2 regions of the Gilliamella sp. B3801 genome follow, and region 2 is predicted to be linked to the other one. Evidence: riboswitches for the same ligand, from Rfam matches in the RefSeq annotation. Region 2 holds a riboswitch; the other holds the start of a gene.

Region 1 (6,981 bases), on a different contig from region 2:
TAAACGATCGGGTGAGATATCAATCACTTTATCCAATGTTTCGGTAAAACTGTCAACCGTTTGTTTAGGTAATCCATAAATAAGATCTAAACTGATAGAATGAAAACGGTTTTTTCTTGCTTGAAGGATCAAGGATCGAATGAGTTGTTCATCTTGTTCACGATTGATTAAATTCTGTATTTCATGATTAAAATCCTGAATCCCCATACTTAATCGATTAAAGCCCAAATTGGCTAGATGATCGATAGTTTGTGGGGTAATTTCCCTTGGATCGATTTCGATTGAAAGTTCAGCGTGGGTATCAAAATTGAAGTGCTTTTTTAACGAGGTAATAAGTCGAGTAATCTCGTCATGCGTTAAAAAAGTCGGTGTACCGCCTCCCCAATGCATTTGAGTGACGGTGCGATCTTTAAATAACTGAGAACGTGAAGCTATTTCCCGTTCCAGTATATCTAAGTATTGGGTGACTTTTTGGGTTTGTCGGGTAACCAGTTTATTACACCCACAAAAATAACAAAGTTTATGGCAAAATGGGATATGAACATAAAGCGATAAAGGTCTATCCGCAAAGCGGGTGGCGGACAAGATAAAGTCTTGTTGGCTAAAATTTTCATTAAACTCTAACGCAGTAGGATAAGAAGTATAGCGTGGGCCTGAATAATTGTATTTTTCAATTAAACTTTGATCCCACAATTGTGCTTCTGCTAAGCTATTATTTTCGTCTAATTTTGTCTTTGACATGACTTTTTCCATGACCTTTTAAAATCGTTTTCTGTTTTGCCTTAACACGAAATTTAATCCGATTCGTTTTTCGAAGATAGAGTAAAGTACAAATAAATAGTCCAATATATAAACTAAGCATGATTAACATAGGCATAATGATTGGCTCTCATTATTAAATATTTGATTGTACATTCAGTCGACGGAACAGATTGATGTTGATATTTTAACAGCCAAACTATCACAAATTCATTGCATTATATATCACAATAAATTAATGTAAATTTGTTCAGATATGACGTCAATTACGTTTCAATAAACTTACAATATCTTCTTGTTTCTCTTCTTCATCTTCAAAATCATCAACACTATAACCGAGTTGCTGCATCAATTCATCGATACGATTTAATTTAGTATCGAGATATGTTTGTTGCTCTTTTGTTAATTGGCTTCCACTTTCGACTAAATCAAGTAATTGCTCTAATTTAGGATCGTTTTCCAGTTGTTCCAATTCTTGCTCGGGTGATAAAACTAATTTTTGCGTTTTCGGTTGTTTGATTTTATTGGTCGATTTCACTGATTCATCAGCAATTAACGAAATCGGTTTTTTACTACCAATGCGTGGATCTTTAACAGTTTTAGCAGTTGGTTTATTTTTTTGGGTTTCATTATTGAAACGAGAACCACTTGGTAAGCCTTTATGTTTGCGTTTTCGCTTGAGTGCCCAAGATTCTTCATTAATCTCTTGACGGGTTTTTTTCGGTTTTTGTTTCGATTTGGTTTTTAACATATAATCTCTGTTTAATATTAGGACAAATATTTATTTAGGCTATTTTATCAGTAAGTCTTCAATATAGCTACGATCATGCATTAATGCTAATTTATGATTGTAAAAGTTAAGATTTATGTATAATCTTAACCCAATGAATTTAAATAGATGGAATTTGAGAACACGACATGATGAAAAATCATCTTAGTCCTTATATGCAGTTTAGCCGCCAAGAATGGGCTAGTTTGCGTAATGCTGAACCCATGACATTAACCCCTGAGGAACTCACCTCATTGCAAGGGATTAATGAAGATTTGTCCATAGATGAAGTCAGCGAAATTTACTTACCCTTATCCCGATTGCTCAACTATTATATTAATAATAGTTTTAGCCGTCAGGCTGTTCTTGCCAAATTTTTAGGTAAAACCCAAAAAATCCCTTATGTTATCGGTATAGCAGGGAGTGTAGCAGTAGGTAAAAGTACAACTGCACGCGTTTTACAAGCACTATTAAGTCGTTGGCCTGAACATCGAAAAGTTGCATTAGTCACAACGGATGGTTTTTTATATCCTAATAAATATCTTGAAGAGCGTGGCATAATGAACAAAAAAGGCTTTCCACAATCTTATGATATTAAAAGGTTGATCAATTTTGTTGCTGATGTAAAATCAGGTCAATCTCAAGTTAAAGCACCCGTCTATTCACATCTGGTTTATGATATTGTTGATAATGAAGAAATCGTTATAGATAGTCCTGATATTCTCATTTTAGAAGGATTAAACGTATTACAAGGAACCTTAAATTTTACACAAAATACCAACCGAGTCTTTGTTTCGGATTATGTTGATTTTTCAATCTATGTTGATGCGGATTTGTCGCTTCTACATGATTGGTATGTGAATCGTTTTTTAAAATTTCGAGCTGGCGCCTTTAGTGATCCTAACTCATATTTTAATCACTATTCACAGCTTCCAGAGCAAGAAGCGATAAATATCGCTAATCGTCTTTGGCGAGAAATCAATGAATTAAATTTGATCGAAAACATTTTACCGACAAGAGAGCGAGCAAGTTTAATATTAACGAAAGGCAAAAACCATAAAGTCGATTGTGTTCAATTAAGAAAATAAACTTAAGAGGAATTATTATGAAATCAACAATTAAGTCGTCTGTAAGTAAATTAACACTGCTTTCTTTTTTAACAACCCTTACATTAGGTGTTTGTGCCGCAAACGTTGATGATCATGAAGGGCAAACCTGTGCCGGCAAAAAAGAGGCAATTGAAGCACAAATTACTGAAGCTCAAAAAACAGATAATGTTGAACGTGTTCAAGGATTAGAAAAAGCATTGTTAAATGTCAAAATGCATTGTAAAGATAATAATTTAGAAGCCGAATACAAAAAGAATATTACTGATAAGACTGAAAAAGTGGCAGAAAGACAAAAAGATTTAGCGGAGGCAAAACTCAAAGGTGATAACCAAAAAATTGCCGAAAAAACCGCAAAATTAAATGATGCTGAAAAAGAACTTGCGGAAGCTAAAGATAAATTGGACAACTTCTACAAAGCAGTGAAATCGAAGTAAATCTTAGTTTTTAGCTTTTATTAACATTATCCTCCAAATGTCATCATCAAAATAGTGATAACGTTGTGAGTTATCCCGTTGATGATGACAACTTTCTTATTCAACACGCATTGCTATTGTTTAACCAAAATGACCCAATTTTCAAGCAAATTAAGTTAACTTTGCGTTTAACGCCGTTATGCGGAGTGATTAAGCAATAGGCTAGACTTTTATCACAAAAAAAGGTAAGGTGTGCGCCTTATCACGTGGTTCGTAAACCTCCCACGCAAAAAAACTAAGGAAAATTATGAGTAACGTTACACTACTAGGCGATCAGTCTGTTCGCTATCCTACAACTTATTGTCCAGAAATTCTGGAAACCTTTGATAATAAACATCCTGGTAATGACTATTTTGTAAAATTCAATTGTCCAGAATTTACCAGTCTTTGTCCTATCACCGGTCAACCTGATTTTGCAACGATCTACATTTCGTATGTACCGAATATTAAAATGGTCGAAAGTAAATCACTTAAGCTTTATATGTTCAGCTTCCGTAATCATGGTGATTATCATGAAGATTGCATTAATATCATCATGAAAGATCTGATCAAATTAATGGATCCCAAATATATCGAAGTCTGGGGTAAGTTTACGCCACGTGGTGGTATTTCTATTGATCCTTATGCTAATTACGGTAAAAACGGTACTCACTGGGAACAAATTGCGCTTAATCGTTTAGCTAATCACGATCTTTATCCTGAAAAAGTCGATAATCGCTAATCTCATCATCCTAACAGGAATTTTTTAATGCAACATCGTAAAGCACTTGTGATATTTTCAGGTGGGCAAGATTCGACCACTTGCCTACTGCAAGCCATTGCTGATTATGGACGTGAAAACGTTGAAACAATCAGCTTTCAATACGGTCAACGACATGCCATTGAGCTTGAAAAAGCCAAATGGATTGCTGACGACCTTGGTGTAAAGCAAACCCTTATTGATACTTCAGTGATCAAACAAACGACCAATAATGCCTTGATTGATGACTCACAAGAAATCAAAGCCGCTCAAGAAGGGAATTATCCGAATACCTTTGTTGACGGGCGTAATATGCTATTTTTATTGTTAGCGGGGTGTTATGCCAAACAACACGCTATTCAAGATATTATTATTGGCGTATGTGAAACTGATTTTAGTGGTTATCCGGATTGTCGAGATATCTTTATTAAATCCATGAATGTATCGATGAATTTAGCCTTGGATTACACGTTTAACATCATCACCCCTTTAATGTATCTGACTAAAGCGCAAACATGGGAAATGGCTGATAAACTCGGTTATCTTGATTATATTCGACAACACACTCACACTTGTTATTACGGGGTTGACGGCGGATGTGGTCAGTGCCCAAGTTGTGAGCTGCGTGAAAAAGGGTTAAATCAATATTTAACCGATGTCACAACATAGTCGTGTCTGACGGTTAAATGAATGCAGGCAAATCATCAACGATTATTTTGTATAAAAAGTATTTTTGTATAACAAGTTAACAATATTAAATATCGATGTAATTAAATTCAGGTAATCCGACATTTTTAACCTTAATTACATTATTTTTATGTTAAACATCATGGGTTCTCTCACCCCATTCAAAAAAGGAAACGAATATGTATTTGAATATTCACTCAGACTCATTACAGAAAAAATTTACTCCAGCTCAGCAGCGTAAAGCACTTTGTTGGCTCTCTTTTTTTCATATCTTAGTTATTGCATCAAGCAATTATTTGGTACAAATCCCGTTTGATATCTTCGGTTTTCATACCACATGGGGAGCATTTACCTTTCCATTTATCTTTTTAACCACCGATTTAACCATTCGGGTATTTGGTGCCAGCCTTGCCAGAAAAATTATCTTTGTTGTCATGATACCGGCCTTACTGTTTTCTTATTCTATTTCGGTTGTATTTTTCGAAGGGCATTGGATGGGATTTTCAGCGTTGTGTGATTTTAACAGTTTTGTCTTTCGTATTGCATTAGCCAGTTTTGCTGCTTATTTGGTTGGGCAACTGATGGATATTACCGTGTTTAATTATTTACGAAAAAATAAAGCGTGGTGGGTTGCGCCTTCGGCGTCAGCGGTATTAGGTAATGGTATTGATACTATTGTCTTTTTTGCTATTGCCTTTTATCAAAGTAACGACGAATTTATGGCGAATCATTGGATCGAAATAGCCTCGATTGACTATAGCTTTAAAATTTTAATTTGTGGATTATTCTTCTTACCCCTTTATGGTGTTATTTTAAATTTTTTAATGAAAAGATTAATGACGTTAGCTAGCGCCAATTCATAATTTTGTTCGCTTTTGTAACGAAGCGCCTTCCACTATTTACAAAACTCATTTATTTTCATGAATAAATGAGTTTTGTCTCTTCATCTAATGGCAATGATTTCTATTAACAATATGTTTTAATAAAAAATAATTTTTTTATTAGACATACTCGAAGGAGTGGCATTGTCTTTAAAAACAACTTTTGCCAAACGTTTTTAGGCAGTGCATAATATAGATAATCAAAAAATGTTGATAATGTAATATTTGGAATAGAAAATAGGTGAAAAATAATGAGCTTTATTAAAGGGTTAAGCGTGTTGAGCTTAATTTTGGTTTTAATCGGTTGTGATAATAATAATAAATCTTCATCGATAGCTAATGAAAACAAAGATAGTCAGACAACAACTCAATCTGTCAATGACAATACTTCAAAGATTAATTCGAATCAAAATAATCAAACTCAAAGTATATTTACTGTTACTCCTGAGTTAAAAGAAAAATATAAAAATAACCCTTTTACTGTCCTTGATACCTCAGAAATGATACTTGATGGTTCGAGTACTTTAGTTGTTACGTTTTCTGTTCCGGTAAACCCTAAACTCAATTTTTCCAATCTTCTAAGACTTGTCGATAAGGAAAAAGGAACGGTTGATGGCGCATGGGAGCTTTCAAATAACGGTTTGGAATTAAGGCATCGATTCCTTGAACCGAATCGTCAGTTAACCTTGACCATTGATAAAATGCTATCTGCTATCAATGATAAGAGTTTATCCTCAGTATATCAAATTGAAATTAATACCCAAAATCGTGAGCCTTTTATTGCTTTTTCAAGTAGTGGAGTATTATTACCCAGCAAATCCATGAATGGTTTACCGGTTACGACACTGAATATTGATAAAGTCGATATAAATTTTTATCGAATCAAACCAGAAAAGTTAGCTAAATTTATTACGAATTACGGATTTATAAACCGTTATTATACTTGGCGTTCACAAAATTTTGAAGAATATATGGATTTATCTTTTTCTTCAAGGTTTGATCTCAATCCTACACCAAATACTCAAGAAACACTATTACTGGATTTATCTAAGTTTTCAGAAATAAATAAAGAAGGCATTTATCTTGCAATAATGGATAAAGCTGGATCTTATAATGATGAATTGCCTGCCACATTATTTTCAATCAGTAATATTGGGATAGCTATTCATGCTTACAACAATGGTAAATTATTGGTGATGACTCATGGATTAGATAATGGCAAACCGTTACCAAACATAAATTTATCGCTACTTTGTGTTAACTCCTCAAATGACAACAATAATAATTGTAATACCCTTTCATTCCAAACGAATAATGAAGGTTTTGCTGAGATCACATTACCAGAAGGATCTAATTATTCTTTATTAACAGCCGATGATGGAAGCCAGACTTCATTTGTCACCATTAATCGTAATGCCCTAAATTTAACGGACTTTAATCTATCTGGTTCAACTTTTTATTCAAAACAATTATTTATTTTTGGGCCTCGCGATTTATATCGTCCAGGTGAAACGGTTTATTTTAACGCATTATTACGTGATGCTGACGGACAACAATTACCTGA
Region 2 (6,981 bases):
GTGAAAAAATTATTATTCATGCTGAGATTGAAGAAGAGACTTATCATCAACCAGAAGATATTAAATTAAATATTGTTTATGAAGATGATGATATTTTAGTGATAAATAAACCACGTGATTTAGTTGTTCACCCTGGTGCAGGTAATCCAAATGGCACAGTATTAAATGCGTTATTACATTACTGTCCTGAAATTGCTCGCGTTCCACGTGCAGGTATTGTTCATCGGTTGGATAAAGACACGACCGGTTTGATGGTCGTTGCTAAAACTATCGTTGCCCAAACGCATTTAGTCGAATCGCTACAATTAAGAGAAATAACCCGTGAGTATGAAGCGGTAGCTATGGGGATTATTACGGCGGGAGGAACGATAGATCAGCCGATTACCAGACACCCTACCAAACGAACTCATATGGCTGTGTTTCCGACAGGAAAACCTGCTGTAACACATTATCGTGTTTTAGAAAAATATCGATTGCATACAAGATTGCGTTTACGATTAGAAACTGGACGAACACACCAAATTCGAGTACATTTAGCACATATTGCTCATCCTTTGGTCGGTGATCCTCTTTATGGCGGACGTCCAAGACCACCAAAAGGGGCCAGCGAAACACTTATTAACACATTACGAGAATTTGATAGGCAAGCATTACATGCAACCATGTTAAGGTTATATCATCCAGTAACGGGTGAGCAAATGGAATGGCATGCGCCTATACCAGAAGATATGCAAAGACTAGTTGAAGCATTACAAGAAGATACAGAATTATATAAACATGAGCTGGATTGGTGAAAGAAAAATGATTAAATCGATTTATCCTTACTGGTTTGCGCCGAAAAATGTTCGAGCGTTGACCACAACACGAATGGGCGGTGTCAGTATGCCGCCATTTGAAAGTTTAAATATGGGAGGGCGTACCGGTGATAATATAAATGATGTTGCAGAAAACCGAAAACGCTTAATTACCGCTGAACAAATACCCAGCGAACCTTATTGGCTTAATCAAACTCATAGTACTGTCGCCCTTGATATTTCACAAATAAAATTACAACCCCCCACTGGAATCGTTAATAATAAACAAATATTTGAAGCTGACGCGGCTTATACTCATCAAGCAAAGCAAGTGTGTGTTGTGTTAACAGCCGATTGCATGCCTTTATTATTTTGCTCTTCGAAAGGCGATGAGGTCGCGGCAGCGCATGCGGGTTGGCGAGGATTGTGCAATGGAATTTTAGAAGAAACCGTTAAAAAATTCTCCTGTAAACCATCCGAAATTATGGTTTGGATGGGACCAGCCATAAGTGCCAAAAAATATGAAGTAGGGGAAGAAATAAAAAAACAATTTGAGGCCATAGATCCAGAAGCAAAAAGTGCATTTAAATTAATCAATATACCAGAGCAAAAATATTTGGCCGATCTCTACTTAATTGCCAAACAACGTTTGAATTCAATAGGTGTAAATAAAATATTTGGTGGTGATTATTGTACTTATACAGAACAAGATAAATTCTTTTCTTATCGACGAGAAAACCGAACAGGAAGAATGGCATCAATGATTTGGTTTGAGTGATATTTAAAAAAATGGTGCAAACATTCTCAGATTAGCTGGCAAATAAAGAAACCAATCATGACGTTCCTCAGTTATTCTATTTTGGTGACTTAAAATATAAAACTTCTCTTCTGCCAGCTAAATAATCATTCTTACGTGTTTAACTTAGTGAAGTTAAGTTAATTTTCATTAAAAATTTATCTTTCATGTTTTGAGCAAGTTAATCTTGGCTAATAGTATGCAAAGTTCAAACATGTTATTCTTATTTTCGTAACAAAAACTTTATTAAATTATTAAGTTATATAATCATTACAATCGTTCAGGGCAAAATTATGAGCCGTTAACGGTAAACAGATGTGCTTTTTCGTGATTAATTATTCAATATTAGCAAATTTATGCGTTTGAATATTCAGTAACCATTTATTTTCAATACGATTTTGATTAATTTGTCCAAGTAATATGATTGTGTCATGCATGTTAAACTCGCCATTTCTTTCACAAGGCGATAAGTAATAGCGTTTAGCTTGAATATTTTGTTCAATATATTGGCAAAACGAAATGAAGTCAGGATGATTTTCAGCAACGATTCTCACTTCATTAGCAATTGACTGAACTATTTTTTGATAACGTGATTGATAGCAAAACTTAGGACTGAGAGCGATATAGTCAATTAAAGCGTCGACTTTGCCTAAACCATTACTTTCAATAGCAATAAAATAACCCGCTTGTTTAAGGGGGAAGAGTAATTTAGATAGATCTTTAACTAAGGTTGGCTCGCCACCCGTAATAATGATATTTTTGCTTTTATACTGTTTCACTTTGTCGAGAAGTTGATCTAATGTGAAACGGGTATATTGGCGAAAATTGGTATCACACCAACAACAATTTAGATTACAACCTGCCAAGCGAATAAAAATGGCGGGCATACCGGTATTATAACCTTCGCCTTGCAGTGATTCGAAGATTTCAACAATACGAAACTCAAGCATAGTTAACCCCGTTGATACTCGCAGTATGAGCTTGGGGTTTCCCACAGTTTAATATTGGATATGGGTAAATAGTTCGATAAACAATCAAAAATGTATTGACTCATTCCTTCAGCGGTTGTTCGACACGGAAAAGCGAATGTTTTTCGATCCATTTCTTGCAATAAGTTAGCAATACGGCATTCATTAACATTATTTTGGTGGTAAAGATAAGCATGATCGAACGGATCAATAATATGTTTTTTTACAATGGATTTGAGATCAGCGTAATCCATTACCATATCTTCGCTGGAACCCTTTTTAATGAGTTCACCACTAATTTCGACAATTAAACGGTAAGTATGACCATGCAGGTTATGACATTTCTTGTTATGCCCGTCTAACATGTGACAAGCATCAAATTGGAACTCTTTGGCAATTTTGAACATTTTACATTCCTAGTTTTTTTTCGTGGGATGGATCACGAACCACGGTTAGATAACCTAACAAAAGAAAGCGGTTAATATAATAGATATCAAGTTATTTGTCACCTTTCAATGATTATCTGAAACCGGATATCCTATTTAGGATGCGATTGTAAATATATTTAAATTTATCATTTTTAGGTCTAAAATGTTTTGCGTAAGTTAATTTTTATTATCTGTAAAAAAATTCTTGACAAGCTCTTGAAATTTTTCCTTCCACACTCATTTAGTCATTATGCAAATGGTATAAGTGTTTAATCATTTATGCCAAATTTATTGCTAAGGAGATAGATAATATGAGGTTAGATAAACTCACAAACAAATTTCAACAAGCTTTAGCTGATGCGCAGTCTTTAGCATTAGGTAAAGATAATCAGTATATAGAGCCTATCCATGTACTCTCAGCAATGCTTAATCAAGAAGGCAGTAGTGTTAATCCATTATTGGCAGCTGCTGGGGCAAATAATGCCATTTTACAACAAGAATTAAATCAATCCATTGACCGATTACCTCAAGTGCAGGGTGTCGGTGGCGAAGTTATCCCTTCTCAAGATTTAATTAAAGTTTTAAATTTATGCGATAAATTATCTCAAAAAAATGGAGATAGTTATATCTCTTCAGAGCTATTTATATTAGCTGCATTAGACGAAAAAGGGAGCCTTGGCGATATCCTAAAAAAATCGGGTGTCACTAAAGATAAATTTCTTCAAGCAGTCAATCAATTAAGAGGAAGCGACAACGTGAATGATCCAAATGCAGAAGATCAACGTGGTGCGTTGAAAAAATACACTATTGATTTAACACAGCGTGCAGAACAAGGTAAACTCGATCCAGTTATTGGGCGTGATGAAGAGATTCGCCGTACGATACAAGTGTTACAACGTCGTACCAAAAATAACCCTGTGTTAATTGGTGAACCGGGTGTGGGTAAAACTGCGATTGTTGAAGGATTAGCACAACGTATTGTGAATCGTGAAGTCCCCGAAGGATTACGTAATAAACGTGTCTTATCCTTGGATATGGGAGCCTTAATTGCTGGTGCTAAATATCGCGGTGAGTTCGAAGAGCGTTTGAAAGCTGTCCTTAAAGATATCGCTAAAGAAGAAGGTCGTATTATTCTGTTTATCGACGAAATTCACACTATGGTCGGTGCAGGTAAAGGCGATGGTGCTATGGATGCCGGAAACATGTTAAAACCAGCATTAGCTCGTGGTGAATTACACTGCGTTGGGGCAACAACACTTGACGAATATCGTCAATATATTGAAAAAGATCCTGCATTGGAACGTCGTTTTCAAAAAGTTTATGTGGCTGAACCGACTGTTGAAGACACCATTGCCATTTTGCGTGGTTTGAAAGAGCGTTATGAATTGCATCATCATGTTCAAATTACCGATCCAGCCATTGTGGCTGCGGCAACCTTATCGCATCGTTATATTTCAGATCGTATGTTGCCAGATAAAGCTATTGACTTGATTGACGAAGCTGCATCGAGTATTCGTATGCAAATGGATTCTAAGCCAGAATCATTAGATCGTCTTGAAAGACGTATCATTCAACTTAAACTTGAGCAACAAGCGCTTAAAAAAGAGTCGGATGATGCCAGTAAAAAACGACTTGAGATGTTAAATAATGAACTTGCTGAAAAAGAAAAGGATTATGCGTCACTTGAAGAAGAGTGGAAATCAGAGAAAGCTGCACTTTCGGGCACTCAGAATATCAAAGCAGAGTTGGAAAAAGCTCGCACTGAGATAGAACAAGCTCGTCGAGCAGGGGATTTAAACAAGATGTCGGAATTGCAATATGGCAAAATTCCGGAACTTGAAAAGAAACTCGCAACAGCTACGCAATTAGAAGGTAAAACCATGAAATTATTGCGTAACAAAGTGACCGATAACGAGATTGCCGAAGTATTATCGAAAGCGACGGGTATTCCTGTTTCGAGAATGCTTGAAAGCGAAAAAGATAAATTATTACACATGGAAGACGCTTTACATAAACGTGTTATTGGGCAAGATGAAGCCGTAGTCGCTGTAGCAAATGCTATTCGTCGTAGCCGTGCTGGTCTTTCTGATCCGAATAAACCGATTGGGTCTTTCTTATTCTTAGGTCCAACAGGTGTGGGTAAAACCGAGCTTTGTAAAGCATTGGCAAACTTTATGTTTGATAGTGAAGATGCAATGGTACGGATTGATATGTCTGAATTCATGGAAAAACATTCCGTTGCTCGCTTAATTGGTGCGCCTCCTGGTTATGTCGGTTATGAAGAGGGCGGATATTTAACCGAAGCTGTACGGCGTCGACCTTATTCAGTGATTTTACTGGATGAAGTGGAAAAAGCGCATCCGGATGTCTTTAATATTTTATTACAAGTCTTAGATGATGGTCGCTTAACTGACGGACAAGGTCGTACAGTGGATTTCCGCAATACGGTTATCATCATGACATCTAACTTGGGTTCTGATTTAATTCAAGGACAAGTTGAGCTTAGTTATGACGAAATGAAAGCATTAGTTATGACAGTGGTAACTAAACATTTTAGACCTGAATTTATCAACCGTATTGACGAAACGGTGGTCTTCCATCCACTGGGTCAAGAAAACATCAAAGCGATTGCTAGAATTCAATTGGCACATGTTGAAAAACGCTTAGATGAACGAGGTTATGAAATGGATATTTCTGATGCAGCGTTAGAACATCTTGCTAAAGTTGGTTTCGATCCAATTTATGGTGCAAGACCGTTAAAACGCGCTATTCAACAAGAAATTGAAAACCCATTAGCACAACAAATATTGTCTGGTAAATTAGTACCAGGTAAAACCATTCATTTGGATTTAGTAGGTGATAATATCGAAGCTAAACAGTAATCAACAAATAAACCGACCTTAGTGGTCGGTTTTTTTATTGTACCGATCCGTCACTTTAACAGTGTATATTGCGGTAAATAAGTCATCGACAATTTTAGATCTCTCAATAATCAATCGATCCATTCTCGTTTTAACTCATTTGCACTAATAATAACTTTAAAATGTTAATAATATTGAGTATTTCCTAATTGAAAAACATCAATAGAATTTAAATGACTTCATTTTTTGTGATCATGATCTCATCCTGAACGATTACAATATTGCCAAATCGATCATAAAACATCATAATCAATCATATCTTGATTGATTAAATGAAATTGCAATGAGAAAGGATATTAAAATGATTAAATTGATCATAAGTGATCTAGATGGGACATTTTTAAATAGCCAAGGTGATTATGACCGTCAGCTATTTTCGCAAGTGTATGCACTCATGGCTGAACAACAAATTCATTTTGTGGCATGTACCGGTAAACAATGTGAACGGGTTGAAGAACTCTTTGGTGATTACAGCGACAAAATCTGGATAGTCGGTGATAGCGCAACGACCATAAAACATAAAGGTGAATTTATTTATCGCTCATTCATACCTAACGAATTAGGACAGAGCATAATAAAAACCTTGGAACAAGTTAGTAAAGCGCACGTTATCATTGCTTGTACTGCTCAAGGAGCCGTCATCAAAGCCCATTTACCTGAACGATTAAAAGCTAAAGTCCGAGGTTCTTATGCAACCATAATTGAAGTGGATGATCTGACTCATATCGCTGATGACTTTATCAAAATCACTGTATATGATGAAAAAGGACAATGTTTACAAACTCGACAGCATTTAACCCCTTTTGAAAACCAAGCTTATATAGTGGTATCTGAAGCTACATGGATTGATATCACTCAGCATGATGTTCATAAAGGGAATACTATCAAAAAATTACAACAACTACTTAAGGTAAATTATCATGAAACCATGGCTTTTGGTGATGGTTACAATGACATAGAATTACTTGAACAAGCGGAGTATAGTTTTGCAATGCGTAATGCATTTGAAGAAACCAAAGCTGTCGCTAAATTTATCACCGGTTTCAATGATGATAGTGCGGTACTGAATACGAT

The links. Region 2 has a riboswitch for preQ1 ahead of queD (6-carboxytetrahydropterin synthase QueD). Riboswitches for the same ligand answer to the same signal wherever they lie in the genome.
Region 1: another riboswitch for preQ1. It lies ahead of queF (preQ(1) synthase); the one in region 2 lies ahead of queD (6-carboxytetrahydropterin synthase QueD).

The regions. Positions count from the first base shown of each region.
Region 1 covers NZ_JAFNNR010000001.1:317,970-324,950, forward strand. The annotation lists gene hemN (oxygen-independent coproporphyrinogen III oxidase) at 1-741, opposite strand, end outside; gene yihI (Der GTPase-activating protein YihI) at 1,022-1,510, opposite strand; gene coaA (type I pantothenate kinase) at 1,678-2,616, shown strand; gene J3U14_RS01340 (DUF1090 domain-containing protein) at 2,634-3,071, shown strand; PreQ1 riboswitch class I at 3,311-3,355, shown strand; gene queF (preQ(1) synthase) at 3,358-3,831, shown strand; gene queC (7-cyano-7-deazaguanine synthase QueC) at 3,859-4,518, shown strand; gene J3U14_RS01355 (7-cyano-7-deazaguanine/7-aminomethyl-7-deazaguanine transporter) at 4,716-5,399, shown strand; gene J3U14_RS01360 (alpha-2-macroglobulin family protein) at 5,669-6,981, shown strand, end outside.
Region 2 covers NZ_JAFNNR010000006.1:145,110-152,090, reverse strand. The annotation lists gene rluD (23S rRNA pseudouridine(1911/1915/1917) synthase RluD) at 1-794, shown strand, start outside; gene pgeF (peptidoglycan editing factor PgeF) at 805-1,572, shown strand; gene J3U14_RS07155 (7-carboxy-7-deazaguanine synthase QueE) at 1,926-2,540, opposite strand; gene queD (6-carboxytetrahydropterin synthase QueD) at 2,543-2,965, opposite strand; PreQ1 riboswitch class I at 2,969-3,014, opposite strand; gene clpB (ATP-dependent chaperone ClpB) at 3,298-5,868, shown strand; gene J3U14_RS07140 (Cof-type HAD-IIB family hydrolase) at 6,209-6,981, shown strand, end outside.